4 regions of the Marinobacter sp. NFXS9 genome follow, and region 4 is predicted to be linked to each of the others. Evidence: predicted binding sites of a transcription regulator. Region 4 holds the regulator's gene; each other region holds the start of a gene.
What was found. Region 4 encodes FliA, which starts transcription of late flagellar genes. Its sites were predicted from a motif close to CTAAAGTTTNNNNNNNNNNNGCCGNTAA; they were not measured.
Positions count from the first base shown of each region.

Region 1: a site for FliA is predicted at 4,579-4,606, ahead of J3364_RS17660 (methyl-accepting chemotaxis protein). Genes of this name have one in related genera too.
Region 2: a site for FliA is predicted at 2,796-2,823, ahead of J3364_RS19390 (methyl-accepting chemotaxis protein). Genes of this name have one in related genera too.
Region 3: a site for FliA is predicted at 5,375-5,402, ahead of flgM (flagellar biosynthesis anti-sigma factor FlgM). Genes of this name have one in related genera too.

Region 1 covers NZ_JAGDDW010000013.1:56,710-64,268, forward strand. The annotation lists gene mpl (UDP-N-acetylmuramate:L-alanyl-gamma-D-glutamyl-meso-diaminopimelate ligase) at 1-416, opposite strand, end outside; gene J3364_RS17645 (6-phosphofructokinase) at 629-1,891, shown strand; gene J3364_RS17650 (GrxA family glutaredoxin) at 1,961-2,215, opposite strand; gene J3364_RS17655 (methyl-accepting chemotaxis protein) at 2,379-3,092, opposite strand; gene J3364_RS17660 (methyl-accepting chemotaxis protein) at 3,098-4,450, opposite strand; gene J3364_RS17665 (YqaA family protein) at 4,666-5,088, shown strand; gene J3364_RS17670 (ABC1 kinase family protein) at 5,098-6,519, opposite strand; gene J3364_RS17675 (GGDEF domain-containing protein) at 6,866-7,559, shown strand, end outside.
Region 2 covers NZ_JAGDDW010000016.1:37,607-45,165, forward strand. The annotation lists gene J3364_RS19380 (Yip1 family protein) at 1-569, shown strand, start outside; gene J3364_RS19385 (nitrate- and nitrite sensing domain-containing protein) at 612-1,538, opposite strand; gene J3364_RS19390 (methyl-accepting chemotaxis protein) at 1,531-2,670, opposite strand; gene J3364_RS19395 (GNAT family N-acetyltransferase) at 2,945-4,513, shown strand; gene J3364_RS19400 (hypothetical protein) at 4,628-4,885, shown strand; gene J3364_RS19405 (carbohydrate porin) at 5,205-6,668, shown strand; gene J3364_RS19410 (ABC transporter substrate-binding protein) at 6,863-7,559, shown strand, end outside.
Region 3 covers NZ_JAGDDW010000001.1:212,492-220,050, forward strand. The annotation lists gene J3364_RS00950 (hypothetical protein) at 1-13, shown strand, start outside; gene J3364_RS00955 (CBS domain-containing protein) at 26-658, opposite strand; gene mnmC (bifunctional tRNA (5-methylaminomethyl-2-thiouridine)(34)-methyltransferase MnmC2/FAD-dependent 5-carboxymethylaminomethyl-2-thiouridine(34) oxidoreductase MnmC1) at 791-2,680, opposite strand; gene J3364_RS00965 (peptidylprolyl isomerase) at 2,698-3,279, opposite strand; gene J3364_RS00970 (cyclic di-GMP-binding domain-containing protein, MshE-related) at 3,687-4,424, shown strand; gene J3364_RS00975 (flagella synthesis protein FlgN) at 4,529-4,999, opposite strand; gene flgM (flagellar biosynthesis anti-sigma factor FlgM) at 5,007-5,333, opposite strand; gene flgA (flagellar basal body P-ring formation chaperone FlgA) at 5,467-6,171, opposite strand; gene J3364_RS00990 (chemotaxis protein CheV) at 6,381-7,313, shown strand; gene J3364_RS00995 (CheR family methyltransferase) at 7,351-7,559, shown strand, end outside.
Region 4 covers NZ_JAGDDW010000002.1:303,749-311,307, reverse strand. The annotation lists gene J3364_RS05035 (protein-glutamate methylesterase/protein-glutamine glutaminase) at 1-238, opposite strand, end outside; gene J3364_RS05030 (chemotaxis protein CheA) at 255-2,447, opposite strand; gene J3364_RS05025 (protein phosphatase CheZ) at 2,461-3,246, opposite strand; gene cheY (chemotaxis response regulator CheY) at 3,264-3,650, opposite strand; gene J3364_RS05015 (RNA polymerase sigma factor FliA) at 3,944-4,687, opposite strand; gene J3364_RS05010 (MinD/ParA family protein) at 4,755-5,567, opposite strand; gene flhF (flagellar biosynthesis GTPase FlhF) at 5,677-6,948, opposite strand; gene flhA (flagellar biosynthesis protein FlhA) at 7,007-7,559, opposite strand, start outside.

The DNA.
Region 1 (7,559 bases), on a different contig from region 4:
ACGCCGCCCACCAGGTAGCCGGGATCGAAGCCGGCCTGCTCCAGAATCCAGAGCAGCATGGACGTGGTTGTGGTTTTGCCATGGGTGCCCGCAACGGCCAGCACCCAGCGTTTGCGCAGGACTTCCCGGGTCAGCCACTCGGGGCCGGACATATAGTCGACACCCCGATTGAGCACCGCTTCCACTTCCGGATTGCCGCGGGACATGGCATTGCCGATCAGCACCAGATCCGGTGCGGGCTTGAGGTGGTCGGCGGAATAGCCCTCCATCAACCCGATGCCCTGGGCTTCGAGCTGGGTGCTCATGGGCGGATAAACGCCCTGGTCGGAGCCGGTCACCGTGTGCCCGGCCTCCCGGGCAAGCACCGCGAGACTGCCCATAAACGTCCCGCAGATACCGAGGATGTGGATATGCATGGTTGTCCTGTTTCTGTTCAGCCGCAGGCGGCCATTGAATCAAAGACTGAAGCGTCCTGTATCGCTGCTGCGGCGTCAAGCCGGGGCGAACCGAAAATGGTTGACGCGGGCCGATTCGGGGTTGCCGGATCCTACAAGACCGTCATGAAATGTACCCGAGATTAACGTATCATTCGCGCGAAGTGACCAATCTGCAGGAGGCGCCAGCAACCATGGCCATCAAGAACGCGTTCTACGCCCAGTCTGGCGGTGTCACCGCCGTGATCAACGCCAGTGCCTGTGGTGTGATCGAGACTGCCCGCAAGCACCCGGAAGCGATCGGCACGGTCTACGCCGGCCGCAACGGGATCATCGGGGCGCTCAGGGAAGAACTGATCGATACCAACGAGGAAAGTGACGAAGCGATTGCGGCGCTGATGCACACGCCGGGCGGCGCCTTTGGTTCCTGTCGCTATAAGCTGAAGAACTTCACCGAGAACAAGCGTGAGTACGAACGCCTGATCGAAGTGTTCCAGGCCCACAACATCGGCTACTTCTTCTATAACGGCGGTGGCGACTCCCAGGACACCGCGTTCAAGGTCTCCCAGCTGGCCGAGCGTATGGGTTACCCGATTACCTGCATCGGTGTCCCCAAGACCGTCGATAACGACCTGCCGTTTACCGACTGCTGCCCGGGCTTTGGTTCGGTGGCCAAGTACATTGCCACCTCCACCCTCGAAGCCAGCCTGGACATCAAGTCCATGTGCGAATCGTCCACCAAGGTCTTCATCCTCGAAGTGATGGGCCGGCACGCAGGCTGGATTGCGGCCGCCGGTGGTCTTGCCGGCCAGGGTGAAGGCGATCCGCCCCACATCATCCTGTTCCCGGAAATCCCGTTCGACCGGGACGCCTTCCTCAAGCGTGTCGAATACAGCGTCGAGAACTACGGCTACTGCGTGGTCGTCGCGTCCGAAGGCGCCCAATATGAAGACGGTCGCTTCCTTGCCGATGCGGGCAGTAAAGATGCCTTCGGCCACACCCAGCTGGGTGGCGTTGCCCCGGCACTGGCCAACATGACCAAGCAGGCCCTGGGCTACAAGTACCACTGGGCCGTGGCCGATTACCTGCAGCGCGCCGCACGCCACATCGCTTCGGCCACTGACGTGGAGCAGGCCTACGCCGTGGGCAAGGCCGCCGTGGAAATGGCCGTGGCCGGCAAGCAGGCCCTGATGCCGACCATCGTGCGTGAGCAGTCTTCCCCCTATCGCTGGCACATCGGCGAAGCGCCACTGAGCGAAGTAGCGAACCAGGAAAAGAAGATGCCGATCCACTTCATCACCGACGACGGCTTCGGCATCACCCAGGATTGCCGCGAGTACCTGTCGCCGCTGATCAACGGCGAGGCTTTCCCGCCGTTCGAAAACGGTCTGCCCAAGGTTGCCAAGTTGCAGAAGGTGCTGGCCGAAAAGAAACTGCGGACGGCTTTCGACATCTGATCGACGTTCCGGTACGCATAAAAAAGGCGCCCTCATCGGGCGCCTTTTTTGGTTCTGCCGGCTGACAACTCAGGCCAGTGAAGAAGCCTCCCGCTGCTGCACGTAGGTGGCAAATTCGGTGAAGCCACCGACGTGCTTGTCGCCGACAAAGATCTGCGGCACGGTATAGACCGGCTCGTTGATCATTTTTTCGATGTCCGCTTTGCTCATCCCTTCGGCAATCATATCCACAAACTGATAATCAAAACCTTTGATTTCACACAGTTGGCGGGCACGGACGCAAAAACCGCAACTCATGCGGCCATAGATGGTCACGCGATCCATCTTCGACCTCCTCGGATTCAATGGGGCTCAGCTTGCCAGACGGCCGCGTCTTTTCCCATTTGGTGCTTTGAATGATCGTCATAGGCTCTGCGTATGCGGCCAGGTGGCGGCATCAGAGCCGACAGCGCACTGTCGGCTCTGATACCGCCCTACCCGGTCCGGTTCAGGTCCGCAGGCGGTTAAGCTGTTCTTCCAGCGATATCACCTGCTCACCCAACTCTTCACCGTTACCGCGAACCCGCTGAGACAGTTCGCGCAGGTCGCTGGCGGCATCGCCGATGTTGGTCAGGTTGCGGTTGATCTCCTCGCTGACCGAACTTTGCTCTTCGGCCGCCGTGGCCACCTGGGTGACGTGCTCGACGATGGTGGCGATACGCTGCACCACCTCGGCCAGTGACTGATCCGCCTCGCGGGTCCGTTCAACCGCGTTGGTGGCCCGGTCGACGCCGCCGCGAATGACCGTCACGGTCTGCTGGACCTCACCCTGCAGCCCTTCGATCATCTCGCTGATCTCGTCGGTGGACTCACGTGTCCGCGACGCCAGCGTGCGCACCTCATCGGCCACCACAGCAAAGCCCCGACCCTGCTCACCGGCCCGTGCGGCTTCAATCGCTGCGTTCAGCGCCAGCAGGTTGGTCTGCTCGGCAATGCCGCGGATGACTTCCAGGATACGGTTGATATCGTCGCTGCGGTTGGCGACCTGACCGATGGCTCCGCTGGCCTCTTCCATATCGGCGGCCAGTTCCTGCACGCCGTTGACGGCGGTGGTCAGGGTCGACTGGGTGCTCACGACCCCGTCGCTGGCTTCCCGGGCATTGCCCGCGGCGTCGCTGGCAAACGTGGCGACTTCACTGGCAGCGGCCGACATCTCGTTCATGGCGGTCACGACGCTGTCGATCTCGCCATGCTGACGCGGCCATTGATCGACTTGAGGTCGTTGATCATGTCCCGCAATTTCGCCAGGAACGCGTTGAAGCCGTCCGCCAACGCAATCAGCTCGGCGTGGGTATCGATCTCCAGCTCCTGGGTCAGATCGCCCTCGGCGCTGGCCAGATTGGCCATGCGGTCACGGATGCGATCCAGCGGCCGGGTCACACTGCGAACCAGCACCACCAGCAGCAACAGGGAAACAATCGACACGATGATGCCCGCCGTCAACTGACGCCCTGCCGTGGCGTCGACTTCCTCGCCCAGGACATCCTCAACCTTGCTCAAGTCGGCCAGCGCAACATCCCGAGGCAGTTCGATGATCATCGACCAGGTCGTGTCGGAAGCCTTGATGTGGATCGGATACGCCACCGCGATGTCTTCGCCGTTATCAAAGACGTCGTTGTCACCGTCCTTGTCCAGCTTGCGATAAGCCGCCGCCCGATCCGGCAGGGCTTCCTTGAGCGGCCGCCCAAGGAACTTGTCGTAATGGCTGGTGCCGGCAATCAGGCCCATCTCGCTGACCAGGGTCACGCGGCCGGCGCCGTCGTACAGGTTCTGACTGACCTGCTTGAGCGTCTTCTGGATGGTGGACAGATTGATGTCGGCACCGACGACCCCGCCGAACTTGCCATCCTTGAATATCGGCATCACCAGGCTGGTCATCAGCTCGGAATAACCGTCACTGATCTCGTAGTTGTAGGGCTCCATGGTGCAGGGCTTGAGCGTTTCCTTGGAGCACAGGTACCACTCGGCTTCGCGGATGCCGAATTCGTTCTTGGTGGTATCGTACTTGGTCGACGGATCCGCTGTGCGACTGAAGTGGATCTTGCCGTCCTGGTCCCGGTAGTAGTAGATCTCCAGCGTGCCTTCATCACTGCTGTGATCTTCCACGCCCCCGGTGAAGTAGCGGTCCTGGCCGTCGTAGGCATCAGGTTCGAACTGGGCGTAAATGGAGCTGAGTTCCGGCTGGCCCTTGAGGATCGCGCCGGCGGTTTCCATCAGGTCACGGCGGCTCATGCGCGCAGAATCGGAGCCTTCGACGTTGCGGTGAATCACCTCGCGGAACGTTTCCGGGATCTTGTAGGCGCGGTTGAAGATACTGGCCACCAGCTCACCATACTGGCCGGCCGTGGCACGCAGGCGCTCGACAACAATGTTCTGCACCAGTTCGCCGGTGTCATCGGAAATGCGCGACTCCATGCTGGAGAGCGATACCTGGGCGGTTATGATCATGCTCAGGCCCATAATGAGCAGCAGCACAATGACCAGCGCGTAGAGTTTGACTTTCAGAGACAGCTTTTTCATGACACTCCCGGGTCACAGAGTGAGGCAGCACCACCCGGTCCGGTAGGGGCACCGCAGATCTTCGTATACGTCGTACGCCATCACGCCCAGCTCCCTTGTCTCAGACTTTGTGCGGCTGACAAGATAAGCTATCGGCCTGACGGACGATTTCTTGATAACGATAGTGATCGACCGGTAAACCCACCACTACACTGTGTAATCAGACGGGAGTCGATTTGGCATACCTGTCCCTGTTTTTTACGGCCTTTGCCGCAGCCACTCTGTTGCCGGCCTACTCCGAGGTTCTGCTCGGCGGGTTGGTGACGCAGGGCTACTCGCTGTGGGGCTTATGGCTGTTCGCCACGCTGGGCAACACCCTGGGGTCGGTGTTGAACGGATGGATCGGACGGCAGGTGGAGCGTTTTCGCCACAAGCGCTGGTTTCCGGTCAGTGAAAAACAGCTGCAACAGGCCCAGAACCGGTTTAACCGGTTCGGCCAGTGGTCGCTGCTGATGGCGTGGCTGCCCATCGGCGGTGACGCGCTGACGCTGATCGGCGGCATCATGCGCGTCCCCTGGCTCAATTTCATCGTGCTGGTTGCCATCGGCAAGGGCCTTCGCTACGCCCTGGTGCTGTGGCTGGTGCTGGAAGCGACCTGACTTCCGGGGTCAGTCGCCGGCGTCCCGGGCGGCCGCCTCTTCGCTGTCGTACAGATAGTCCTGCAACAGATCCTCGCCGTTAAACTCCGACCGCAGCACCGCAATGAAGGTGTAGACACCGATCAGCTTGCGGTTGAGGAAGACGAATTCCTTGGGCGGAATCCGGAAATAGCGGCTGATGGCCGAACGCGCCGCCTGACGGGCCACCCGCGACGGCAGGTCACTCTGCTTCCAGCGGTACTGGCCCTGCTCGTTGACCGCGAATTCGGGCCACTCGCCGTTGGCCGGGGCCAGCGGTTCCAACACCGACATACAGACTTCGCCGAACCGGCGCAGCACGTCCTCGGGCCAGCTCTCGCTCATGAAATGAAGCTTGGTCCCGCCTTCGATGACCCGCTCAAGATCCTGCTCATAGGACGCCCGGATCATGTCCCGAACCGGCTCGAGGAAGCTGTCCGGGTATTGTTGCACGGCTCCAAAGTCCAGCAGCACGATCTGGTCGCTCTCAGTGCCGGCTTCCTCGGCAATGCGGATGCGGTAGTTGCCGAAGTTGGGGTCGGTCTGGATCTCGCCCCATTCAAACAGCTCACGGAAGAACAGTTCCAACGCGGCACGGCCCAGCGCACTCCGACGCTCGAGCGACAGCGAAGCCACCTTGTCCGAGCTGACCGGCCAGCCGGGCTCGAAAGTGGACGCCATCACATGGCGGGTGGAATACTCCGGCAGGACCCGGGGCACCACGAAACGGTCATCGCCTTCGAGCATCTTGCGGAAATGCTCGGTGGTCCGGGCTTCCAGCGCATAGTCCACTTCCCGATGCATCATGGTGCGGACTTCTTCGAGCCACTCGTTGAATTCGGGACCCATGGACACAAAGCGTCCGACTTTCAGGATCTGCGCCACCGCATTCAGGTCACTGTCCACCGCCGTGTCGACGCCCGGATACTGGACCTTGAGCACGATCTCCAGACCGTCGCTGCGGCGTACCGCACGATGGACCTGCCCCAGCGAGGCCGACCCAATCGGTTCCGGATCCACGTCCAGCTGGGCCAGGCGCTCGCTACCCAACTCCTTGGCCAACACCTTCTCGACGGAAGGCCAGGCCAGTGATGTAGTCTGGTCTTCCAGGGTGTGCAATGCTTCGGTCACTTCGGCCGGCAGGAAATGCTCGCCGTAGAGCGCCATGACCTGACCGATCTTCACCACGCTGCCCTTGAGTTTGCCGAGTTCATCCACCAGGAACCGGGCCTGGCTTGAGAGCATCTGGCGGTGGCGCTCTTCACGCTTTTCGCGGCTGCTGAACAGGTTGGTGGCCATGTGCGTGGCCATGCGGGTACCGGCGAACAGACCGGCCCGGGTCAGACTGAGCCGGCGCTCGAAGCTGCCGGTCTTGATGCGGGAAACGGATTTGCGCGTTTTTTTGGAAGTCATCAAGGGATCCAGAAGCTGGTGAATGCTGCAGCCCGACGGCCGAATGGTCGGCTTCCGGGCGCTCTTCGAAAGTGGGTCCTACCGATTATACGTGAGCCCGACCCGTCTCTGGTCACCGACCTGCCGCGCCAGCCCGGTTTCCGGAGCCAATGGATTCCCTGCAGCTTTGCCGTGTAGTGATCACTGATTAACCAGCACAGGCGACTATGCGACGCCGCAAACGTCATGTTTACGTTTTAAAACAGAGCGCTACTGCATTTGGCGCTATGCTCGTATCGATTAAACAATAAATATAACGCTAACAATGATGCCCGATTCATCCAAGTCTTATTGGCCGTCAGCCCCTGTGCCCGACCACACCCGGGGCGAAATACCGGTTCCCCGGCTGATCAACTGGCTCAGCGTGGGAGCCTTGCCGGTCCTGGTTTTCTTTGCCTACCGGGCCGCTGGACGTGGCGACACCCTGGTGATGGCTACGCTGGCCACGGTGGGCGTGATGCTGATGCTTAACGCTCTGGTGTACCTGACGCTGCGGCACCAGATCCTGCACCGGCGGACGTTCATCGTCATCATTGCGGCCCTGTTCATTTATGTGGCGACCGCCGCGCTGGAGGACGGCTCCGCGATCATCTGGCTGTTCGCCTATCCGCCAATCATTTTCTACATCAGCACGCCCCGGGTCGGCGTCCTGACCTGCGCTTTTGGCCTGACAGCCCTGGTAGGCCTGTTTTCGCCGATGGGAGACCATCTGTTCAACACGCCCTACAGCAACAGCTTCCGGCTGATGATGATCAACGTGCTCGCGTTCGAAATGATCTCCTGCTATGTCCTGGACCTGAGCCGGCGGCGCAGCAAGGCCAGCCTCCTCACCCTGGCCGGCGAGTACGAGTACGCGGCCAAGCACGACACCATGACCGGCCTGACCAACCGTCGCGAAGGCCTGATCCGCCTGGAAGGCGAGTACCAGCGCTACCTTCGCAACCGCCAGTCGTTTTCGGTGATCCTGCTGGATATCGATCTGTTCAAGGGAGTCAACGATC
Region 2 (7,559 bases), on a different contig from region 4:
AATGGGGCCACATCGAGGACGAGCACGAAACGGTAACGCATCTGTATGCGCACCATGTCTTTACGCTCGCCGCTGTTCCCGTTATCTGCGCCTACATCGGCACGACCCAGGTGGGGTGGGGCTTTGGAGGCGAACACGCCTTTATCAAGCTTGATCTGCTAAGCGCGCTCTACGCCGGTATCGCCTTCTATATCGCCATCCTGGCGGCCGTGTTCCTGGTGGGCAACGTGATTTACTGGATGGCCCACCGGTTCAGAAAACCGCCGAGCCGGCGCCGCTGCGTGATTTTTGCCGGTTATATCGCGACCCCCATGTTCCTCAGTGGTCTGGTCGCCGTGTATCCCATGGTCTGGCTGTGTCTGCTGGCGGGTATCGTGGGCTTGTGTATCAGCGCCTATCTGCTCTACCTGGGGATTCCCTACTTCCTGGGCATCAGCTCGGAACAAGGCTTTATTGTCTCCAGTACCACCCTGGCGGTCGGGGTGCTGGTGCTTGAAGGTCTGCTGGCCGTGACTGTGATGATCTGGGGTTACGGTGAGGTTCTCCTGCCCTGGTTGTTCCGGTTCTGACGACGGGGTGCTGAAAGCACCCCAGTGCTTTTCCATCTGAGCCTATTTGGCGGGCACCGCGTCGCGGAGAGCACTCTCCGTGGCAGGTCGTCCGCTTTTTTGCGTCGGGGCCGGCGGCGCATTGACCGCCGTTGGGCCCGCCAGGTCAGACAGTGCGGCATCCACCAGGGCAAACAGCGTATCGACCGCCTGGGTGCCCAGCTCAAAAACCGTCTTCGCGTGGACTGCAATTTCCTCGGAGCCCAGCAGGTCGTGATCCAGGCTTTCAAGAAACCGGTCAACCGCCCGTTTGCAGGCGTCCAGTCGCGCAGCGGGGCCGGTACCGGGGATTCCTAGTCGGGAAAAAGCGGTACGGGACAGCGTGTCGACCTTCTGATGAAGAAACCGCAGTCTCACCCGTTGTGCCGCGTCGCTGGCCCCGGCGGCGGCCATGCCGGTTCCCAACGCCCTTGCCTGACCGGCCCATTCGGCGGCATTGATGACCTCCTGCCAGATGCAGGGCAGATACGCGAGGCGCGAGTCACCCTGCGCCAGGTCCATGTGACACGCGGTGTCCTGAATCAGGTTGATGCCACGACGGATGAGACGATGGTGATCGGTGAGGTTGTGGCCCGGATCGCGGCCGTTCACGTCTTTTACACGTTGCCATTGATTGACCAACGTCTGCCAGTCGCCGGTCAGATCGGCCGGTAATTCGGGCGGTGACCCCATCAACCGGTCGAGCTTTGCTGCCAGGGCGCTGAGATCCTGTGCCATGGTCCGGTTTCCGTTCAGCACCCCGTTACTCAGTCCACGATGACGCTGCAGCCCGCTCACCAGTTGTCGCAGTTGGGTGAGCGTCTCGAGAGCTGCCTGCCGTTCGCGGCGTTGCTGGCGGCGCTGGTGGACATGGAAAGCCATCAGTGCGATGACCAATAGCACCAGAACGGCCACCTCCGCCGTTATGAAGAGTAAGCGGGTATCAGGCATGGCTGGGCTCCTGTCCGGTAAGGTGTGCCAGATGAAGGGCGATGTGACGGGCCTGGTGGGCTGCCGCCTGATTGTCGCTGTTACCGGCCCGGACCCGCTCCGCCAAGCTGGCTATCTCGGCGACGGCCTGGCCCTGTTCGCCGGTGCTGACGGCAACCTGATCCACCTGTCCGGCGAGGTCCCGGGTGCGTCCCTGGACGGCTTCCAGCAACGTGCGGACCGTCTCTGAACTGCCGGCGCTGCGATCCGCCAGGGCAGCCAGCCGTCGCACCTGTTCCGCGGCCTGTTCGATCTGTTCCTGCACGGCTGCATTGTTCTGCCCAATCTCGTCGGCGGAGGCCTGGCTGTGCTGGGCCAGCCGCCGGACCTCTTCGGCGACGACGGCGAATCCCCGACCGCTCTCGCCAGCCCGGGCCGCTTCGATGGCGGCGTTGAGTGCCAGCAGATTGGTCTGTTCGGCGATGCCGCGAATGGTACCGGTCATGGCCGTGATGGTTCGGGAATGCTCACTGAGCTGCTGGATCAGGCGGTCGGTGGCCGCGGTTTGTTGCGCCATTTCGGTGACCTGCTGCACCAGAATGGACAACTCGCGCAGGCCTTTGGCCAGTTCGGCATCGGCCGTCTGACTGGCGTCGCGGGACTCGCCGGCGCGATCCGCCACGTCACGGATACTGGCGGTCAGCTCCTCCACGGCCGCGGCGGCAACGCCCGCGGATTCGCTCTGCTGCTCGGCGTTGCGGTTGACCAGCGCTGCCGCCGCCTCGACTTCGCCGGACGCGTGTGAGATTTCGTCCAGGCGCTGTTGCAGGCTGTGTCGGGTTCGTTCCAGCTCGGTCAGCTTGCGCTGCAGCCGCCGGGCTACCGGGCCCAGCAGGAGCCAGCGTGTGCTTGTGAGGAGGTCGCCCTCGTCACGCTCAATGCCGTCACGGAGCCGGCCCAGCTCCCAACCGATCAGCCAGAGGCTGGCGATCAGCAGGTACAAGGGCATGGCGACGACGAAGACCGCCCACACCGGCTTCAACGCCGGCGCGGCGGCCAGGGCCAATAACCAAAGTGCCGCCAGGAGTAACGCCAATCCGGTTGTGTGAAGTGCCCGCATCAAAAGTTGTACGGGGTAAGTAAGCGCTTGCATGCGACTGGTCTCCTGTCCTGGGGCGGCGTCTGAAGCAAAAACGCCGCCGCCCGGAATCCTGTCTGCAATGACAGGATCCCGGGACGACGGCGTCGTTGCCGGACAGGGCCGCGCCCTGCGTTTGATGATCTGCCCTGGCCGACGCAAATTGGGTGCCACGGGACCGTAGCTTTTTGTAAGCCGCGCCGGTGCCGGTCGTTTCCGTGCCCCTCTTGACGGCGGGGTCGGTCACGGAGAAGGATGAAGCGACTGTCGTTGCGTTCTGGAGGTGCCCATGTGTCCGCCGTTTAGCGATCCCAGCCAACACCTGTCTGTACGTCAGGCCACCCTGCAGGATATTCCCGGCATCATTCGGCTGAGTCGCCGGGTGTATGCCGACACCGGCATGTACGGCTACACCGAAGGCCCACTGACCGGGCAGATGAACAACTTTCCCGAGGGCCAGTTCGTGGCTGTGGTGGGGGACCAGGTGGTGGGCTACTGCGCGACGTTCCGCATCGCCGGGGAAGTCGCCCTGGCGCCGCACGACTGGACGTCCATCACTGGCAATGGCTACGCCTCGCGACACGATCCGGAGGGCGACTGGCTCTATGGCATGGAGGTGTGTGTCGACCCGGATTATCGCGGCTACCGCATTGGCCAGCGTCTGTATAACGAACGCAAGGCCCTGTGCCAGAGCCTGGGGCTGCAGGGCGTGGTGTTCGCCGGTCGGCTGCCGTCGCTGCGTCGGCGCATCCGCAAGTTCGAATCCGTCGAGGCCTACATCGAGGCGATCAAGAGCAAGAAACAGCGCGACGACGTGCTGTCCTTCCAGCTCCACAACGGGTTCGAGATCCACGGCATCATTCCCCATTACCTGGATGCGGATCACGATTCCATGGGCTATGGCATTCACCTGGTCTGGCGCAACCCGGCAGTGGAACGCAACGGCGACCGCGGCAAGCAGAAGCGCTACGGCAAGCGCATGCCCGACACGGTGCGGGTGGGTACGGTGCAATACCAGCAGCGGCCGGTGGCGTCCTTCGAGGCGTTCAGCGACATCGTCACCTACTTTGTCGACGTGGTGTCCACCTACAAGGGCGATTTCGTGGTGTTCCCCGAGCTGTTCACGTTGCAGTTGCTGTCGATAGAACGCCGCAAGGAAAGTCCGGCGGCCGCAATCGAGGCGATCACCGAATACGCCGGGGCCTACCACGACCTGATGCGGGATCTGGCCCTGCGTTACAACATCAACATCATCGGCGGGTCGACACCGGTGCGCGAGGAAGACGGCGCCATCCGCAACATGGCCTACGTGTTCCTGCGTGACGGCCAGGTCTTCAGCCAGCCCAAGATTCACCCCACGCCGAACGAGGCCTACTGGTGGAACATCAGTGGCGGCCGCCGGGTCAGCGCCATCGAGACGGACTGCGGACCGATTGGCGTGCTGGTCTGTTACGACGCCGAATTCCCCGAAGTCACCCGCCACCTGGTGGATCAGGGCATCCAGATCCTGTTCGTGCCCTTCTGCACCGATGAAAGGCAGAGTTACCTGCGGGTGCGCTATTGCTGCCAGGCCCGCGCAGTGGAAAACCAGCTGTTCGTGGTGATGTCCGGCAACGTCGGCAACCTGCCCAATGTGCCCAACATGGAGCTGCAATACGGCCAAAGCTGCATCCTGACGCCCTGCGATTTCCCCTTCGCCCGGGACGGCATTGCCGCCGACACCACGCCCAACGTGGAAACCGTGGCCTTCGCCGATCTGCGCCCGCAGGTGCTGCTCACCGCCCGCAACAGCGGCACGGTAAAGAACCTGTACGACCGCCGGCACGAGCTGTACAGCGTCAACTGGCGAGGCGAGTGAGCAGATCGTCATGTGCCGTTCAGCCTCGGTTCATGGAACCGGGTTGATGCCATCCGGGTCAGAGCGGTTAAAGTGGAAGGACACATCAGAACACCGACAACGTGGAGGTGAACAATGGCTGCGCAGTCCGAATGGAAATCCCTGCGCGAGGAATATGAGGCTGCCTGGACCCGGTATCAGGACGTGGCAGACCGGGTGTATGCCGCCTATGAGGATCTGGACAGTGGCGTTCAGGATCAGACGCCGGCCAATGAGGACCTGTCCGAGTTACAGGAAGCCTGGAAGGCACTTGAAAGCGCTCGTGAGCGACTTCAGGAGCGCGCCAACGAGTTGCATGAACGCCATATGAAGACGGGTAAGTCGATCTCATAGGGTTCAGTTTTAGGCGCTAGTGAGGGGAGTGCCCTGCGGCTCCGGGGCCGTCGGAATGCGGCCGAAGAGGCCGGGAAAACCGACGGCTTTCCGGGCACCTATGCATGCAAACTGCAATTAAGTTGAAATTAAGTGGTTTCGACGGTTGTCGATTGACCTTCCGGACATTTATCTTGAACACCACTTAAAGCTTTAAGTTTCGCGGATTCGACGGAATCGGGTGGTAACGGCCAGATTCCGTTTTTTATGTGGAGAATCTTAAAGCATTAAGTTAATGCAAAAACGTTTAAGCCTTACAACAACAAAATGAGGTGTGTTCATGTCTTTCTCTATGACGCGGAGTCGGATCCAGGCTCTCGCTTCAGGTTTTATCCTGCTGACGTCGGTACCTGCCGCCCTCGCGGCCGAAGAGGCCACCCTCGAAGAGCGGGTGGAAACGCTCGAACAACAGTTGATCGAAGCGCAACAGCGGGCCCAGGACGCCGAAGTCAGCGCCCGCGATGAGCGCCTTGAGCAATTCGCCCGGCACATGGACGGTGAGGAGGGCTTCTCCTTCAACGGCTATGCCCGTTCCGGACTGGACATTGGCGAGAACGGCAAGAGCGCCCCGGGCGACCCCTACCTGACGCCCGCCGGCTCCGTGGGCGGTGCGGTCGGCCGATTGGGCAATGAGGACAACACTTACGTCGAGGCGACTCTCAATTACCTCCAGCGCTTTGAGAACGGCGCCAAGTCCCACTACCGGGTCATGCTGGCGGACTACAGCCAGTCGTCCAATGACTGGACCGCAGCGGACTCCCAACTGAACGTGCGGCAGGTCTACGTGGAGTTCAGCGATTTGCCGGCGTTTACCGGTGCCTTCGAGAACGCGTCCATCTGGGCCGGCAAGCGATTTGACCGGGATAACTTCGATTTCCACTGGCTCGACAGCGACTTTGTTTTCCTGGCGGGTACCGGTGCCGGGATATACGACATTGCGTTCAGTGATGCCTGGACAATGAACCTGTCGCTTTACGGCCGCAGCTTTTCGGAGTTTCCGACCGACACGGACGTGGAACCGGAAACCGACAGTACCGATAACCTGGTGCTGACAGCGAATAACAACTTTGGCCCGGTCCAGTGGATGATCAGTGGCATGTCCGCGGCGGACAACGACGAGCGCGTTGTGGCTGGCAGCCCGGGGGTGGCGGACAACGGGGTACACACCATGCTGGCCTACCACGGTGACAGCTTTTTCGGGCTGAGCGAGGGCAACTTCAAGCTGGCCGTGATGGCCGGTGAGGGACTGGGGGCCGAGGTCAAGAATATCGGTTCCGACGGCAACCTGAGCGAGGATGCCATCGCCACCCGCTTCGGGGTGTACGGCACCACCTATATCAGTGACCACTGGCGGGTCGCGCCCATGATCCTCGCGGAAACCAGCCAGGATCGCTACGTCGAGGGTGACGAATACAACTGGCTGACATTGAACGTTCGCCTGGCCGACGAGATCAACAGCAACTTCGAAATGCAGTACGAGACCACCTGGCAGACCATGGATCTCAAACCCCAGCAGTACGCCGGTCGCAGCGATGCCCGCGGACACTATGCCAAGGTGACGGTGGCGCCGACGTTCAAGCCCCAGGTCGGGGGCTTCTGGAATCGTCCGGAAATCCGCGCGTTTGCCACCTACTCCACCTGGAGCGACGAGCTCAATGACTACGCCGAAACGGACGCCTTCGGCCAGGACGATTTCACCGGCGGCCAGTGGACCTTTGGTGTCCAGGCGGAAACCTGGTTCTGAGCCCGTGGGGCTGGAATCCCACCTGTAAATTTAAGTTAAATTTAAGTGGATCTGGCGGTTGCGGGCCTGCCTCGCATTCTCTAACTTTAACGATGAGCTTAAAGCATTAAGGAGCCCCTGGTGAACGCCTGAATCGGGGCTCCTGAGGTGTACCAGATCCGACGAACCCGACAACAACAACATGAGGTTCAATGATGTTTACACAACTCTGTAAGACCGTTCTGCCGGGCGTGATGGCCGCGATGCTTTGGGGCGCGGGCTCCGTGCAGGCAGCCACGGTCACGATCTCCTGCGGCGCCGTGGGTGCTGAGCGCCAACTCTGTGAACAGGGTACCCAGGCCTGGGCCGACAAGACCGGCAACCAGGTCAAAGTGGTCTCCACGCCCAATTCCTCCACCGAACGCCTTTCCCTCTACCAGCAGCTGCTGGCCGCCCAGTCGGGCGACGTGGACGTGTTCCAGATCGACGTCATCTGGCCCGGCATGCTGGGGGACAACTTCATCGACCTCAGTCAGTACAGCAACGGAGCCGAGAAGGAACACTTCCAGTCCCTGGTGCGTAACGACACGGTCGACGGCCGTCTGGTCGCCATGCCCTGGTTCACCGACGCCGGGGTGCTCTATTACCGCAAGGACCTGCTGGAGAAATACGACCAGCCCGTGCCGGAAACCTGGCAGCAGCTGACCGACGTGGCCAAGACGGTCCAGGCCGGTGAACGCAAGGCCGGCAATGACAAGATGTGGGGCTTCGTCTGGCAGGGCCGGGCGTACGAAGGCCTGACCTGCGATGCCCTGGAATGGCTGGCCAGCTACAACGCCGGCACCATCGTCGATCGGGACGGCAAGGTCACGGTGGACAATCCGCAGGCGGTGAAAGCCCTGAAAATGGCCC
Region 3 (7,559 bases), on a different contig from region 4:
GAACACCCCCTGATTGCGTAAGGGGTCAGACGTTGCCTTCCTGAACGCTGTTCTCCGCATACAGGCGCAGGAAGTCCGTATTGGTGACGATGGCCAGCGGGAGACTCTGTGGGCCGATGACCAGCGCCGCGCTGAGCTGATGGGCAAGCATCAGGCGCGCCAGCTGATGGGCATCGGTTTCGGGAGTGGCTGTCAGGAATGAGGGGAGCTCAATGCTCGCAAAGCGGACCAGGCGCTCATCGTCATGGTGCTGATGCAGCCAGTTGAGAATCCACCGGTCGTCGACCAGGCCGGCAACCGCGTCTTCTGACGTGATCAGCAGGTGATGCACATCGTGGCGCTGCATTTCCTTGAGACCATCGGCCAGCGTGGCGCCGGCAGGCAGTGAGAAAAGGGTGTCGGAGGCCATGCGGGAGACCGGCAGGTAGCCGCCGGGCCCGTCCGAGTCAGACTGGGCCTGTTCACCGTATTCGGAAATGGCTCGCTTGACGGCCGCCTCTTGCTGACGGCTCCGGGTGGGATCGACCGGTTCGTTGCGGCTTTCGTGGATCGGCTGACTCTCGTTGAGTTCATCGACCACCCCGATGGACTGTCCCCGGGCAGCCTCGGGCAGCCGGGTGGGCTGGGGCCTTCCCGGCTCGGTGACAAATATGGGCATTGGCCATCCTCGCAAACTGCTGGTAGACCCTATTTAATCACACCGGGCCCTCTAACAGCTTATCGGCCGATCGTTGCAAATGTGAATGACTTTATCGTAACAATGCGCAACCTGCCGGATGGTCGGGATTTTTCATTCGGGCGACAGGCAGCGCTCCAGAGACAGCCGGGCGCTCAGCGACTCGGGTAGACACATCGGTTGCCCGGTGAGCTGGTCCACCAGCCACTCGGCCAATAGCGGGGCAAACGCGAAGCCCTTGCTACCGAGTCCGGTCAGCACGTACAGGCCATCCTGCTCGGCGTCGACAGAACCGACCACGGGCTGATAGTCGTGTGTCGTGCAGCGGAAGCTCGTGCGCCCGGCCATGGCGTCGACCGAAGGAGGCGTGCCCTGGCGCCAGATGCCGGGCAGCCAGCTCTCCAGCTTTTCGATATTGTCCCGGTGGGACGACGAGCGCACGCCGGGATCGCTGTCTTTCAGGTCAAACGTGGCTCCCGTCACCGCATATCCCCGATGAGCAGGGTTGACGTAGCTTTGGCCACAGATGACCACCCGGGGATTGTTCAGGCGGTCCGACGGCAACTGCGTTACCTGGCCGCGAATGGCGCGGAACCGGTACCGGGAGGGCCCGGGCAGCACATCGCCCACCTCATGCCCTCCGGTGACCACCACGTGTCGCGCCTGCCACTGATGGCCGCGTTGATCACCGAGGTGCCAGACGCCGTCGCGGGCGGTTATGTCGGTGACCTCGCATCCAAATTCACAGGTGATGCGTGGGTGCTCAAGCAGTGCGGTGCACACGTTCACGGGCTCCAACCAGCCGCTCGCGGGAAACCAGAGGCCGTCATGGTTGATCGGGCAGCCGGCCAGCTCACTGGCTTCGGCCGAAGAGACCGGGCGCAGGATGGCCTCCGGAAAGTCATTGCGATCCAGGAACCGGGCTTGCCGGGATTTTTCCTGCTCGGTGGTGGCGAGCTGCAGAAGGCCGTCGGGATACCAGAATGACGCCGGCGCACATTGCCGTGCATAGCGGGTGTAGGCGCGCTGGGCGTGCAGCAGGGCATGCAGGGCCAGTTGGGTTTCCGGGCCGTAATCGACACCGAGTTTGACGTAAAGGGCAGCCTGGGGATTGCCGGAGGCGCCATCCGCCGGGCCCGGGCCTTTTGATAGCACCCGCACAGTGCGGCCCCGATCGGCCAGGTTTCGGGCCACCAGCGACCCGGCGATGCCGGCGCCAATCACCAGGACTTCGCCATCGGCGCCTTCGGGATTGGTGTGTTTCGTCGTCTGATTTCCATCATCTGTCAGCTCGCCGGCCAGCATCTCCCGTTTGCGCCCAAATCCGGGCACTTTGCGCACGGTAAAGCCTTCCGCCTGGAGCGCGCGACGAACGGCGCCGACGGCTGTGAAGGTGGCAAAGGTGGTGCCTGGCTGGCTGTGTCCGGCGACGGACCGGATCAGGCCTTCCGCCCAGAGGTCCGGGTTCAGGGCCGGTGCGAAACCGTCAAGAAACCAGGCGTCGGCCTGAAAGGCGAGCGCTTGCCAGGCGTCCTGCGCCGCACCGAAATACAGGGTGAGCCGAACCCGGCCTTCGTCAAATACCAGACGATGGACACCGGTGACCAGAGGCGGGTACTCGGTAAGCAGATCGTTCGCTAAAGGTTCCAACTCTGGCCACAGGGCCAGTGCCTGCTGCAGGTCGGCCCGGGTAAGCGGGAAGCGCTCTACGGAGACGAAATGAAGCTGCGCATCGGCCGGCGCCTGTTCCCGCCATGCCTGCCAGGTTGCGAGGAAATTAAGACCGGTGCCAAAGCCGGTTTCGGCAACGACGAACGTGGAGCCACTGGCGAGGGCCCGGAAGCGCTCTTCCAGCCGGTTATAGCCCAAAAACACGTAACGGGTTTCCTCCAGGCCGTTTTCCCGGCTGAAGTAAACGTCGCCAAAGCGCTTGGAGACCGGTTGCCCGTCGCGCCATTCCAGATCAGCCGATTCAATCGCCGGCGGGCGAAGGGTGGCTGACATCGACGGTGCCCCGGACATCAGGGCTTGGTGTCCTGGTCAGGCTCGATCACGGTGGCGGAGCGGATCACGACCGGCGTCTCGGGAACGTCGGCCATGCCGGACTGCCGTTCGGTCGGCACATTGCCGATGGCGTCGACGGCGCCCATCCCGTCGGTGACGGTGCCGAAGACGGTGTAGCCTGCGCCACGAACGCCCTTGTCGAGAAAGTGATTGTCGACGAGGTTAATAAAGAACTGGGAGGTGGCCGAGTCGGGATCGTTGGTTCGCGCCATGGCAACGGAGCCGCGCACATTACCGAACGTCTCGCTGGCTTCGTTGGGTACCGGAGCACGGGTGGTCTTACGGCTCAGGTCGGCCGTGAAACCGCCGCCCTGGACCATAAAGCTGGGAATGACCCGATGAAAGACGGTGCCGTCGTAGTATCCGGCCTTAACGTATTCCAGGAAATTGGCCACGGTCTTCGGCGCCACGTCCGGTCGCAAGCGAATGGTCACAACGCCCTCGGTGGTATCAAGGCGGACCTGAGGAAATGAATTCTGATCGCTGGTCGCTGCCTGAACGCCTGTGACCAATCCTGTGGTCAGGATCAGTGCAATCAATCCTCGAAGGAAGATCACACCATAGGGATATTTAACGTTGTTTTTGAGGGTGAGACTCGTCAAGACAGGATCCTCATGCTTTGATCAGGGTGCCGGGCAGTTTATCAGATTTCCACGGCTATTAAGGGAAATCAGCCGCTTGCAGGATGCTCGCCGATTGTCACGAAACGCTCGTGATGGGTTACCGACCCGGCGTTATAAAAACAATGACAACAAACAGGCGCGCTTTGCTCACCGGGCGTTACGTATCGATTCGATCAGTTTCTGTACAGGTGCGTGATCCCGATCCATGCTTTGCGTGGACTGATACAGCGAACGCGAGAGTCGGCAGGCAGGCCTGAGACTTGCCGGCATCGCGAGCGGTTTCGCAGATCGTTGATGCGCGTCGAGCCACACGGAGGAAACAGGTGAAGAACACTCAGGGTTATCAGGAAAAGTCGCGACTTGGGCGACTCCTCGTCAATCGCGGTCACATCAGTGAAGCGCAACTGGAACAGGCGCTGGAACAGCAGCGCGCATCTGGTGCATTGCTCGGTGAGGTTCTGGTTGCCGCCGGTTGGGTCAGCGAACGGGATCTGTCCCGGGCCTTGCGCCAGCAGCGCCACTACCGGCGTGCCGCCGCTGTCGTGGCGATGGTGGCATTACCGCTGCAGCCTGTGGTTACGTTGGCGTCGGCAACACCGGAGAAGGCTGAGGGCGCCATCACGTCCGATGAAATGCTGCAAGGCAGTGGCTTCCGTCCATTGACGGATGCAGAAATGAGCGGAGTTGCCGGGCAGGGAACCGATGACCTGCTGGCGCGGATTGAGCGAGTCGCCCAAATGCCGGATGACGCGGCCAACGGTGATGAGCAGAAAGCCGACGCCATCGAAGGCCTGAAACTGGTCACGCACGCCTTTGTGCCGGTGCTGAATTTCCTGGACTCCGATCTGACCATCAGCGGCGTGCATTACCGGGAAGACGAGCCGAGGCTGGAACTTCTGGCTGATGGCGGTCTGAGACTGGCTCTGCCGGAGCGTATTGAGAGCGTGGAAATGAACGAAATCCGGGTGTCAGGTACCCAGGGGCCTTCCATGGGGAATGTCAGCCTGCACAACATCCGCTTCTCGCCAGAATCGCATATGACGATCTACACGCGGCCATAAGCTGGGCCGTTCCCGGGGCTGAGTGTGCTGTCCAGCCCGGTCTTTCCTTTCCCAGAATGCTTGATTTATCCCCTCAACAATGGGGTGGCTGACAGGTTGGCGTGTCAGGCGCTTGCCAGTACCGTTTTGTGGCTAACGGCCGTGGATTGCCCTTTGGCGCCGTAGAGTTTGGCCTGGTCGGCACAGCCCCGGAAGATTTCCGTCAGACGCCCGAGGCGCTGTTGCAGATTACCAATGATACGGCCATTGACCTGATTGAGACGCTGGCAGGCCTTCAGGCGATTCTCGGCTTCGTTCCAGAGCTGGGTCAGTTCTTCAACGCCGGCTGCCCGGATGAAAGTGGAAGGCTGGCCGTGCCGGGGATTGAAGCCCATTGCAACCAGCGCGTGGATCTTGCGCTTGGCTCGTTCGCGGACCTCGTTGAGCAGGTGGTTCTTTTCCCGTGTCAGGGCTTCGAGGCCTGCCATGTCCGAGGTCTTGAGCAGTTGTTTCTCTGACGCCAGCAATCCGCCCAGTTGTTCGAGTTGCTGGATGTCTTTGTGGAGCAATGCTTTCAAATCATCGATGGCGGCCATGATCTACTCATCCAAAAATGCTTTTATCCATATCAAGCATTTTCTGGGCCACTTTCTCTGCATCCACCTTGTAGCTGCCATCGGCCAAAGCAGACTTGATCTGCTCGATGCGATCGTCATCCACTTCCGGATAGCTGCTCATCTGCTCTTCCAGTTTCTTCAGGTCACGCGCCTGGCTGCTCAGGCTGACGTTATCCGGGCGTGAACCCTGGGTGCGAGCCTGTTCGGTCGGCGTCGGTGTCGACGGCGTTTGTGTGTTGGCCTTGCTGGTATTCGTGGAGGTGGTCTTGGAGTTGACCTGGCCGGGGCCAATTCCATTAAAGTCAACTGTCATAACGGTACCTGCGGATAAGTGAGTTAAACCGGTTACAGTTTGTATCGGCCGGCTTTAGTGAATCTTTAGCGAAAACGGCAATTATTTTTGCGGCAGGGGATTGCCGGACATCGGCAAGCCTCTTCCGCCTTGCCTACATCGGGACTTCAACGTGTCCCGGAGACGTGACCTGCGCACGCAACGTCTTTTCGGAACGCAGGTTCTGGACCATGATCTGTTCACCCACGCGCCCATCTCCCAGTGCTTTGCCTCGGGACTGCACGGCAATCGATCCACTGCGGGCGACGATAATAACATGGTCGCCCCGGGACACGGCATCGGGCTGGGTGACGACGTCCGGGGTGAAAATCGTGCCGGAATTCACAGAGCGCCGGACCTCCAGTCCAACCAGGTCCCCACGCCGCGTGATGGCTCCCCGGCGAACGGAATTGATGACTATCGGCTGGGTCGCAATCATCCCTTCGGTAATGCGCTCGCCCCGGCTTAGCGGGCGGGCGGCGACCAGCCCCGGGCCGCGAATTTCCAGCGTTGCAGAGAGATAAAGGCGCCAGGGGCGCTGGCCATCACAGGATACGGACAGGGTTGGCTGCGTGGTTTCTGTCGGATCGCTGGTGAAACTGACGGACGGCCCGCCATCGCAAGCGGCCAGATTCAGTCGTGAATCCAGTGGGCCCAGGCTGTAGGTGGCCGTCTGGCCGGCGTCCTTGCGCTCCGCGACGTATTGATCGAGGAACTGTTGCGCCGCTTGCCGGATCATGGCCGCCGTCGTTTTTTCGGCGGCGCTCAGGGGTGACGAGATCACCATGCCAATGGACAAGAGGAAAATGACTATGCGCATTTTGGACTGTATGACCTATGCTTACGGTTGAATCCAGGGGCAGGATTGCGATCAACTAGCCCCATGGCCTATTGACGACTTTCCGTCACCGGCGGATGATGCCGGACACTTTTCGGTAAAAGTCGCAATAACTGTGCCGATTTAATCAGCATGGATGATAACGGCCATCTTTTGACGCGGAACGGAATAACAAGACAGGTAAGAGCGTTATGGCAGGCGTATTGGACAGTGTGAATCAGAGAACGCAGCTGGTCGGGCAGAACCGCCTGGAGTTGCTACTGTTTCGCTTGCGTGGCCGTCAGGTCTACGGCATCAACGTCTTCAAGGTGAAGGAAGTCCTTCAGTGCCCGAAGTTGTCATCCATCCCGCAGAGCCGGTCGGTGGTCCGGGGGGTGTCGCACATCCGGGGCGAGACCATTCCGATCATCGACATGAGTCTGGCGATCGGGTTACCCGAGATTCCTGCGAGTAACCTCGCCGAAAGCTTCGTGATCATGTCGGAATACAACCGGCGAACCCAGGGTTTCCTGGTGGGCAGCGTGGACCGCATCGTCAACCTGAACTGGGAAGAAGTGTCGCCGCCGCCCAAGGGTGCCGGACGCGAGGTTTATCTGACCGCCGTGGCCCGCATCGACGATCAACTGATCGAAATCATCGATGTTGAAAAGATCCTGGCCGAGGTGGCACCGTTGCGCGAGGATGTGGGCGAAGAGTTGGTGGGCCGCAGCTCCGAAACCGATCGGACATCCACCCGTCCCGTTCTCGTCGTCGACGATTCCAGTGTGGCGCGGCGCCAGGTCGAACGCTGTCTGACCGCGATCGGACTGGCGGTGGTCACTCGTAACGACGGCAAACAGGCCCTGGACTACGTCAAAGAGCTGACGGCCGACGGCTCCGACATCAGCGATCACCTGTGCATGATGATTTCCGACGTGGAAATGCCGGAAATGGACGGCTACACCCTGGTGACGCGGTGCAAGGAAAACACGCAGCTGAACTCGCTGTACATCATGCTGCATACGTCGTTGAGCGGTGTGTTTAACAAGGCCATGGTTCAGAAAGTGGGTGCTGACGACTTCATGGCGAAGTTCAGCCCAGACGAGCTCGCTGAGCGGGTGATGGAAGTGCTGGATCAACTATGATCCGCGCCGAGAAGGACCGGAGTCGCTGCAAGAGCCCATGAAATCAGAGATTACTCCCCAGGAATACGACGCTTTCAAAGGATTCCTGCAGGACGCCTGCGGAATTTTGCTGGGCGACAACAAGCAATACCTCGTCAAGAGCCGCCTCCGGAAAATCCTTGAGGAAAACGGCTTCGATACGCTCGGTGGCCTGATCAAGCAATTGCAGCGCCCCCGGGATCCTCTGCGTGAGGTGGTGATCGATGC
Region 4 (7,559 bases):
TCAACACCGGTACGGGCCGGCGCTTCATGATTTCCTTCACGGCGGTGATGCCATCCATGATGGGCATCTCATAATCCATCGTGATCACGTCCGGGCGCAGTTTGTCCGCCATCTCGATCGCTTCCCGACCGTTAGTGGCGGCACCGACCACGCGGATATTACCCGACGCGTTCAGGATTTCGGTGAGTCGCTTGCGGAAGAAACCGGAATCATCAACGACCAGAACGGAAACGGTCATTCAGGCATTTCTCCTGTCATCCGTAGTGCTGCAGCAGACTGGGCACGTCGATAATCAACGCGATCCGCCCATCGCCGGTAATGGTCGCACCGGCCATGCCCGGCGTTCCGTGGAGCATCCGGCCCAACGGCTTGATGACCACCTCTTCCTGACCGATCAACTGGTCCACCACAAAACCAACCCGCTTGGTGCCCATCGCGACAATAACCACGTGACCATTCTCGGGATCGGGCTCGCCTGCTGCGCCGTGGATCAGCCAGTCCTTGATGTTGTAGATCGGGAACACCTTGTCGCGAACCACAATACACTCGCGACCGTCAACGATGTTCTTCTTGGTCAGATCCAGGTGGAAGATCTCCACGACATTGACCAGCGGCAGCGCGAAGGACTGGTCGCCCAGCATGATCATCAGTGTCGGCATGATCGCCAGCGTCAGCGGCACCTTGATCAGGATGCGGGAGCCTTTACCCAGTTCCGACTCCACATGGATGGTGCCGTTCAATTGACTGATCTTGGTCTTGACCACATCCATGCCCACACCCCGCCCGGACACGTCGGAAATCTGGTCCTTGGTGGAAAAGCCAGGAGCAAAGATGAGGTTGTAGCATTCGTTGCTGGTCAGACGATCCGCGGCGTCCTGTTCAAACAATCCTTTCTCGACCGCCTTCTGACGCAGCTTGTCCGGATCCATGCCGCCACCGTCGTCTTCAATCGACAGCAGGATATGGTCCCCTTCCTGCTCGGCTGAAAGCGTCACCACACCCGTCCGGGGCTTACCGGCTTTTTCGCGCACATCCGGTGCTTCAATGCCATGGTCTACGGAGTTGCGCACCAGGTGAACCAGCGGATCGGACAGGGCTTCGACCAGGTTCTTGTCCAGGTCGGTGTCCTCGCCGTGCATGACCAGATTGATTTCTTTCTTGAGGCTGCGCGCCAGATCGCGTACCACACGCGGGAAACGGCCGAAGACTTTCTTGATCGGCTGCATGCGCGTCTGCATGACGGCAGACTGGAGATCGGTGGTCACCACATCGAGGTTGGCCACCGCTTTGTGCATCTGTTCGTCTTCGCTGTCGTTACCCAGGCGCTGCAGGCGGTTACGCACCAACACCAGCTCGCCCACCATGTTCATGATGTCGTCGAGGCGTTTGGTGTCCACGCGCACGGTGGTTTCGGCAGCCGGCTGGGAGTCCCGCTGCGGTACAGCCGGGCTGGCGGGCGATTTACTCTCGTCCTTGTTGGCGGGAGCGCCCGGTTTCTCAGCCTTCCTGGGCGTTGGTGCCGGTTCCGGCCTCTTCGCTGCCGGCTGGCTGGCGCCCGGGGCACCGGGGCCTTTGCCTGAGCCGTGCAGTTCGTCCAGCAGGTTCTCGAATTCGTCGTCGGTAATCAGCTCATTGGCACCGCTGGTCCTGGCGCTCGCATCCGATGCACCACCGCCCTTTGACGCCGGTTCGACCGAGCCTTTGAACTGCCCCTTGCCGTGCAGGTCATCGAGCAGACTCTCGAACTCATCGTCGGTGATGTCATCACCGCCACTGCCGCCGGATTGCCCTGCTGCAGCGGGCTTGTCGTCGTCTGCCGGTTTACCGCTGTGCTGCCCTTTGCCGTGCAACTCATCCAGCAGGTTCTCAAACTCGTCGTCGGTGATCTGATCGTCGCCGCTGCTGTCGCCGGATGACGATTTCTCATCCTCAAGGGCATCCAGCAACTGCTCGAATTCTTCGTCGGTGATATCGCCCTGGTCCGCATGGCCGCCGGCTTCAGCCGCCGGTTCAGGCTGGGGGGCTGCCTCCGGCTCAGGTGCGGCGGGGGCCTCACCTTCGGGCAGCGCCAGGGCATCCAGCGCCTCGATCAATGCCGGATCGGCCGGTGTCGGTTCCTCCCGGTTGCGTACCTGGTCAAACATGGCGTTGACGTTGTCCAGGGCTTCGAGGACCACGTCCATGAGATCGGAGTCGACCCGGCGCTTGTGGTTACGCAGGGTGTCGAAGACGTTTTCCGCCGAATGACAACAATTGACCAGCGCTTCAAGCTGCAGGAAGCCGGCACCCCCCTTGACGGTGTGGAACCCACGGAAGATCGCGTTTAGCAGATCCCCGTTATCCGGATTCTGCTCCAGATCCACCAGCTGTTCGGACAGCTTTTCGAGTATTTCACCAGCCTCTACCAGGAAGTCCTGGAGAATTTCTTCGTCAGCATCAAGCGCCATGCAGTGTCCTCACTCAAAAACCAAGGCTGGACAGGAGGTCATCGACATCATCCTGGCCGGATACGACATCCTCACGCTCTTTGGCGTTCATTTGAGGGCCTTCGCCTTTTTCGATTGTTGTCGTTGTTTCGCCGATATCATGGACAGTGCCGGTGATTTCATCGACATGGCTGGCCATGACCACCAGGCTGAGCAGGTGTTCTTCCACTTCCTTGACCAGCGCCGTGACCTTCTGGATGACCTGACCGGTCAGGTCCTGGAAGTCCTGCGCCAGCAGGATCTCGGACAGGTTGCCGTAAAGGGCTTCCGCATCGCTGGCCGTTTGTTCGAAGAAGTTGTCGATCCGGTTGTACAGCTCACGGAATTCGCCGGCGCCGATTTCCCGGCGGCGCAGCTTGTGCCAGTCGGCTCGCAGCGCAACGGCCTGCTCCCGCAGGCTGTTGGCCTTGGGCATCGCCTCTTCCACGATGTCCATGGTGCGGTTGGCTGCCTGACTGGTCATGTCCACCACGTACGCCAACCGGTCGGAAGCGTCCGTGATCTTGGACAGGGCTTCCTGCTGCTCCGGGTTCTGCGGATCGATACTGAAGTTGCGAATGGCCTCGTGAAGGCTGCGGGTCAACCGGCCAACCTCACGGTAAAGGCTCTGGTCCCGGACATCATTCAGTTCATTAATCAGGCGCATCGCCGCGGCGTAATCGCCGGCGTCCACCTGTTGCTTCAGTTCTTCCGCCTGGTGCTGCAGCTTCTCAACGACATCGGGATCGAGGGAGCCGGCCTTGTCTTTTTTTGTGCCCATGATTGGCGCTCTGATACTCAGGACTGGATGCGTTCGAAAATCTTCTCGATCTTTTCCTTCAGGACAGCCGCCGTAAACGGCTTCACGACGTAACCGTTAACGCCGGCCTGAGCCGCCGCCACGATCTGGTCACGTTTGGCTTCCGCCGTCACCATCAGGATCGGCAGATTCTTGAGGTTCTCGTCCGCGCGAACGGCCTGCAGCAGTTCAAATCCGGACATGCCCGGCATGTTCCAGTCGGTGACCAGAAAATCGTATTTGCCACTCTTGAGCATGGGCAGCGCGGTGTTGCCGTCATCCGCCTCGTCAGTATTGGTGAAACCGAGGTCGCGAAGCAGATTCTTGATGATCCGTCGCATCGTGGAGAAGTCATCCACGATCAGAATTTTCATGTTTTTGTCCAAAGGGACCTCCAATCATTACAGCCCGGAATACCAATCCAGCGTCCAGTTCAGTGTCCGGCAATCCACACGATGCCGGCGCCACTGAAAGCACCGCCTATTCTGTCGCGTCAACGCCCGCTGTAAAGCGTCCGTTACCAAAAACTACAGTTCCGGGATCAAAGCCTGGGCATCAACGCTGACCACAAGCTCCCGGAATTCGATGTCAACTATTTGCTTGTCGCGCCTGATGTCGCGCGTCCGCCCATTCTGCCCTGCTCAACCGGCGTTTTGCGAACCGGCTTTGAACGGCGTGGCTAACGGACTTCCTGCCAATCCGTCAGGCGTGATTTCAGGCGCAATGCCGCCTGACTGTGAATCTGGCTGACCCGACTTTCACTGACACCGATGACGGCGCCGATTTCTTTCAGGTTCAGCTCTTCCTGGTAATACAGACTCAACACCAGCTTTTCCCGCTCCGGCAGCGCCGCGATCGCTTCGGCCAGACTGCGCTGGAATCCGGCCGCCGACAGCTCCTCAAACGGACGATCGGGCACAGCCTCTTCATTGTCTATCGGCAGCTCTCCCGATTCATTTAGCTCATCCAGGCTAAAAAGACGGCCGCTGTTGGAATCGGCCAGGCAGGCATGGTACTCCGGCAGGGTCATGTCCAGCTCGTCGGCGACTTCGTGATCCTGAGCCTCGCGCCCGGTCCGGTCTTCGACGGCCTTGATCGCCTGGGCGATGCGACGGGAATTGCGGTGGACGGAACGCGGCACCCAGTCGCCCTTGCGAATCTCGTCGACAATGGCACCGCGAATGCGGATACCCGCATAGGTTTCAAAGGAAGCGCCCTTGCCGGCATCGTATTTCTGGGCTGCCTCGAGAAGGCCGATCATGCCGGCCTGCATCAGGTCTTCAAGCTGGACAGAGGCGGGCAATCGCGCCAGTACGTGCAACGCGATCTTTTTCACCAGCGGCGCATGGTCCTCGACCAGTTGATGGGCCGATTTGCGCGAGCTCGTCTGTTGGTAGATTCCCAGGCCTTTTGCCAACGTCATCAATCCGGATTACCCGTGTGTTTCAATCGACCGTCATACCACGCCACCTGTCGGTCAGGGTACTCCATCAGGCGTCCACCAGGCGCTCAACGAAAAATTCGAGATGCCCCCGTGGAGAAGACGGGAGCGGCCAGTTGTCCACCTGCTGGGCCAGCGCCTTGATCGCCAGCGAGGCCTTGGCGCGTGGATAAGCGTCAAGCACCGCACGCTGCCGTTGTACCGCTTTTTTGACGGCTTCGTCGTAAGGGACGATGCCCACATATTGTAGCGCAACATCCAGAAATCGCTCGGTAACCCGGGTCAGTTTCCCAAACAGATGCTTGCCTTCCTGCTCGTTGCGAACCTGGTTGGCAAGGATGCGAAAACGGTTCACCCCGTAGTCCCGGTTCATGAGCTTGATCAGTGCGTAGGCATCGGTAATGGAAGTGGGCTCGTCGCAGACCACCAGCAGCAATTCCTGAGACGCCCGCAGGAAGCTGACCACCGATTCGGAAATACCGGCAGCGGTGTCAACGATCAACACGTCGATCTGGTCGCCCAGTTCGCTGAAGGCGTTGATCAGGCCAGCGTGCTCCATTGGCGTCAGCTGGGTCATCCGCTGGGTGCCGGACGAGGCGGGAACGATCTTGATGCCGCCCGGGCCGTCGACCAGTACATCGCGCAGGTCGCACTCGCCGTTCAGCACATCATTGAGATTGTGGTTCGCGGTGATACCCAGCAGGACGTCGATGTTGGCCAGCCCCAGATCGGCATCCAGAACCACCACCCGACGCCCCATCTGTGCCAGTGCAATAGCCAGGTTGACCGAAACGTTGCTCTTGCCAACGCCGCCCTTGCCACCTGAGACGGCGATCACCTGGACCGGGTTAACTCTACTCATGCCGGATACAGTCTCTCACGACAACTCTTGATAAGGATGGCCGGTTGATGACCGGCTCGACAGTGGAGCCCATGAACGCCCTGCGGCTGTTCCGGCGGACTCCCGGACCTCAGGCGCCGGCTGCAACCACGGCGGTTTCCCGAACCTGCTTCAGACGCTCCACACCCAGTCTGACCAGTGGAGCCGCCTGTGCCGGATGAATGTCCTCGGGGATGCGCTGCCCATCGGTGTAATACGCCACCCGAAGACCTGTTTCCATGGCAAAGCCTAGCACCTCGCCGAGTGTCAGGGCCTCATCCAGTTTGGTCATGATACACCCGGCCGGATACGCCATCTTATAGCAATGCCACGTGGATTTCATAATGCGAGGCTGGCTGGTGGCTGCCAGCACCAGGTAAGGCTTGACCGGATGCCGGCTTGCAGCCAGCTCCTCAAGCTGTTCCTGGTGGCCGCGATCGGAATGGGTCAGGCCCGCCGTGTCGATCAGAACCAGGCGTTTATCGGACAGGTCATCGAGAATCTGGTCCAGGGAATGACTCTCATCCACCACCCTCACCGGCACGTTCAGGATGCGACCGAATACAAACAGATGCTCATGTGCCGCGATCCGATAGCGGTCGGTGGTGACCAGCGCCAGGGAATCGGCGCCGTGCTCCAGGACATAACGCGCCGCCATCTTGCCGATGGTGGTGGTCTTGCCAGAGCCAGTGGGGCCCACCAACGCAACCAGACCACCCTGCTCGACCAGCTCCTGCTGCTGGGTGCGCAGGCCGGCCGCCAGCGTGCGCAATGCCCGCTTCCAGCCCTCTTCCAGTCGAACACCAGCAGCGTTACGAGACAGCGTGGAGGCCAGCGTGTGGGAAAGCCCGTACTCTTCCAGTCGCTCCATCAGGCGCTGCTGACTCGCGTCCACCGGGTCGTTTGCCGGGCCATTTGCAGCGGCCGGAGAACGACGCTCGTTGACCATATCACGCAGTGAATGGATTTCCGCCCGCATGGCTTCGAGGGCCGCATGGGTGGCGTCCTGAGCGGGTTCGGCAGCCGCCGGTTCCGGCGTGGTGAAATCCAGAATGTCCTGCTCACGGGGTTGGCGCTTTTCACGAATCTCCCGGATACGGTCCCGCGAGCGGCCGAGTTCTTCCTCCAGGCGGCGATGTTGTTCCGCCTGCATTTCGGCCAGCCGGGCGCCATTGGTCGCTTCCACCGCGGCGGTACCCAGACGCTGACGCGCCAGATTTTCGTCATAGTCGAGAGCCGTCACAATTTCGACGCCCCCATCCACGCGCCGGTTCGACAGGATGACGGCATCCTCTCCCATCTCCAGGCGAACCATCTTCAGGGCTTCCGCCATGGTTGGAGCAAAAAACCGTTTAACCTTCATGATGACCTACCTCCGGTGGCGCCGCGACCCGCGACGCCTTGCTGTTGCTGGGCGAGCCTCACTGCTGGCCCACCGACGCGACAATCGTAATCTGCTTATTGTCCGGCACTTCCTGGTAAGACAGGACGTGCAGGCGTTCGACCCCGTAACTCACAAAGCGCGCCATGACATGCCGCAGTGGCGCCGAAACCAGCAGGATGGCGGGCTTGCCCATCATTTCCTGACGTTGGGCCGCGTCCTGCAGGGAGCGCTGGAGCCGTTCCACCATGTTGGGCTCCAGCACCAGACCGATATCGTCCTGACCGCCGGATTGTTGACTCTGTTGCATGGACTTCAGCAACATCTGTTCCAACTCTGGATCCAGGGTGATGACCGGGATCTCGGATTCGTTGCCGCAGATGCTTTGGACAATCATTCGACGCAGGGACTGGCGGGCTGCTGTTGTCAGGATCCGGGCGTCCTGGGTCTTCGGCTGTACATTGACGACCGCTTCGGCAATCGACCGCATATCCCGGATCGGCACCTCTTCTTTCAGCAGACTCTGCAGGACTTTCAGCAGCAGACTGATGGAAATCGTGTTGGGTACCAGCTCTTCCGCCAGCTTGGGCGAC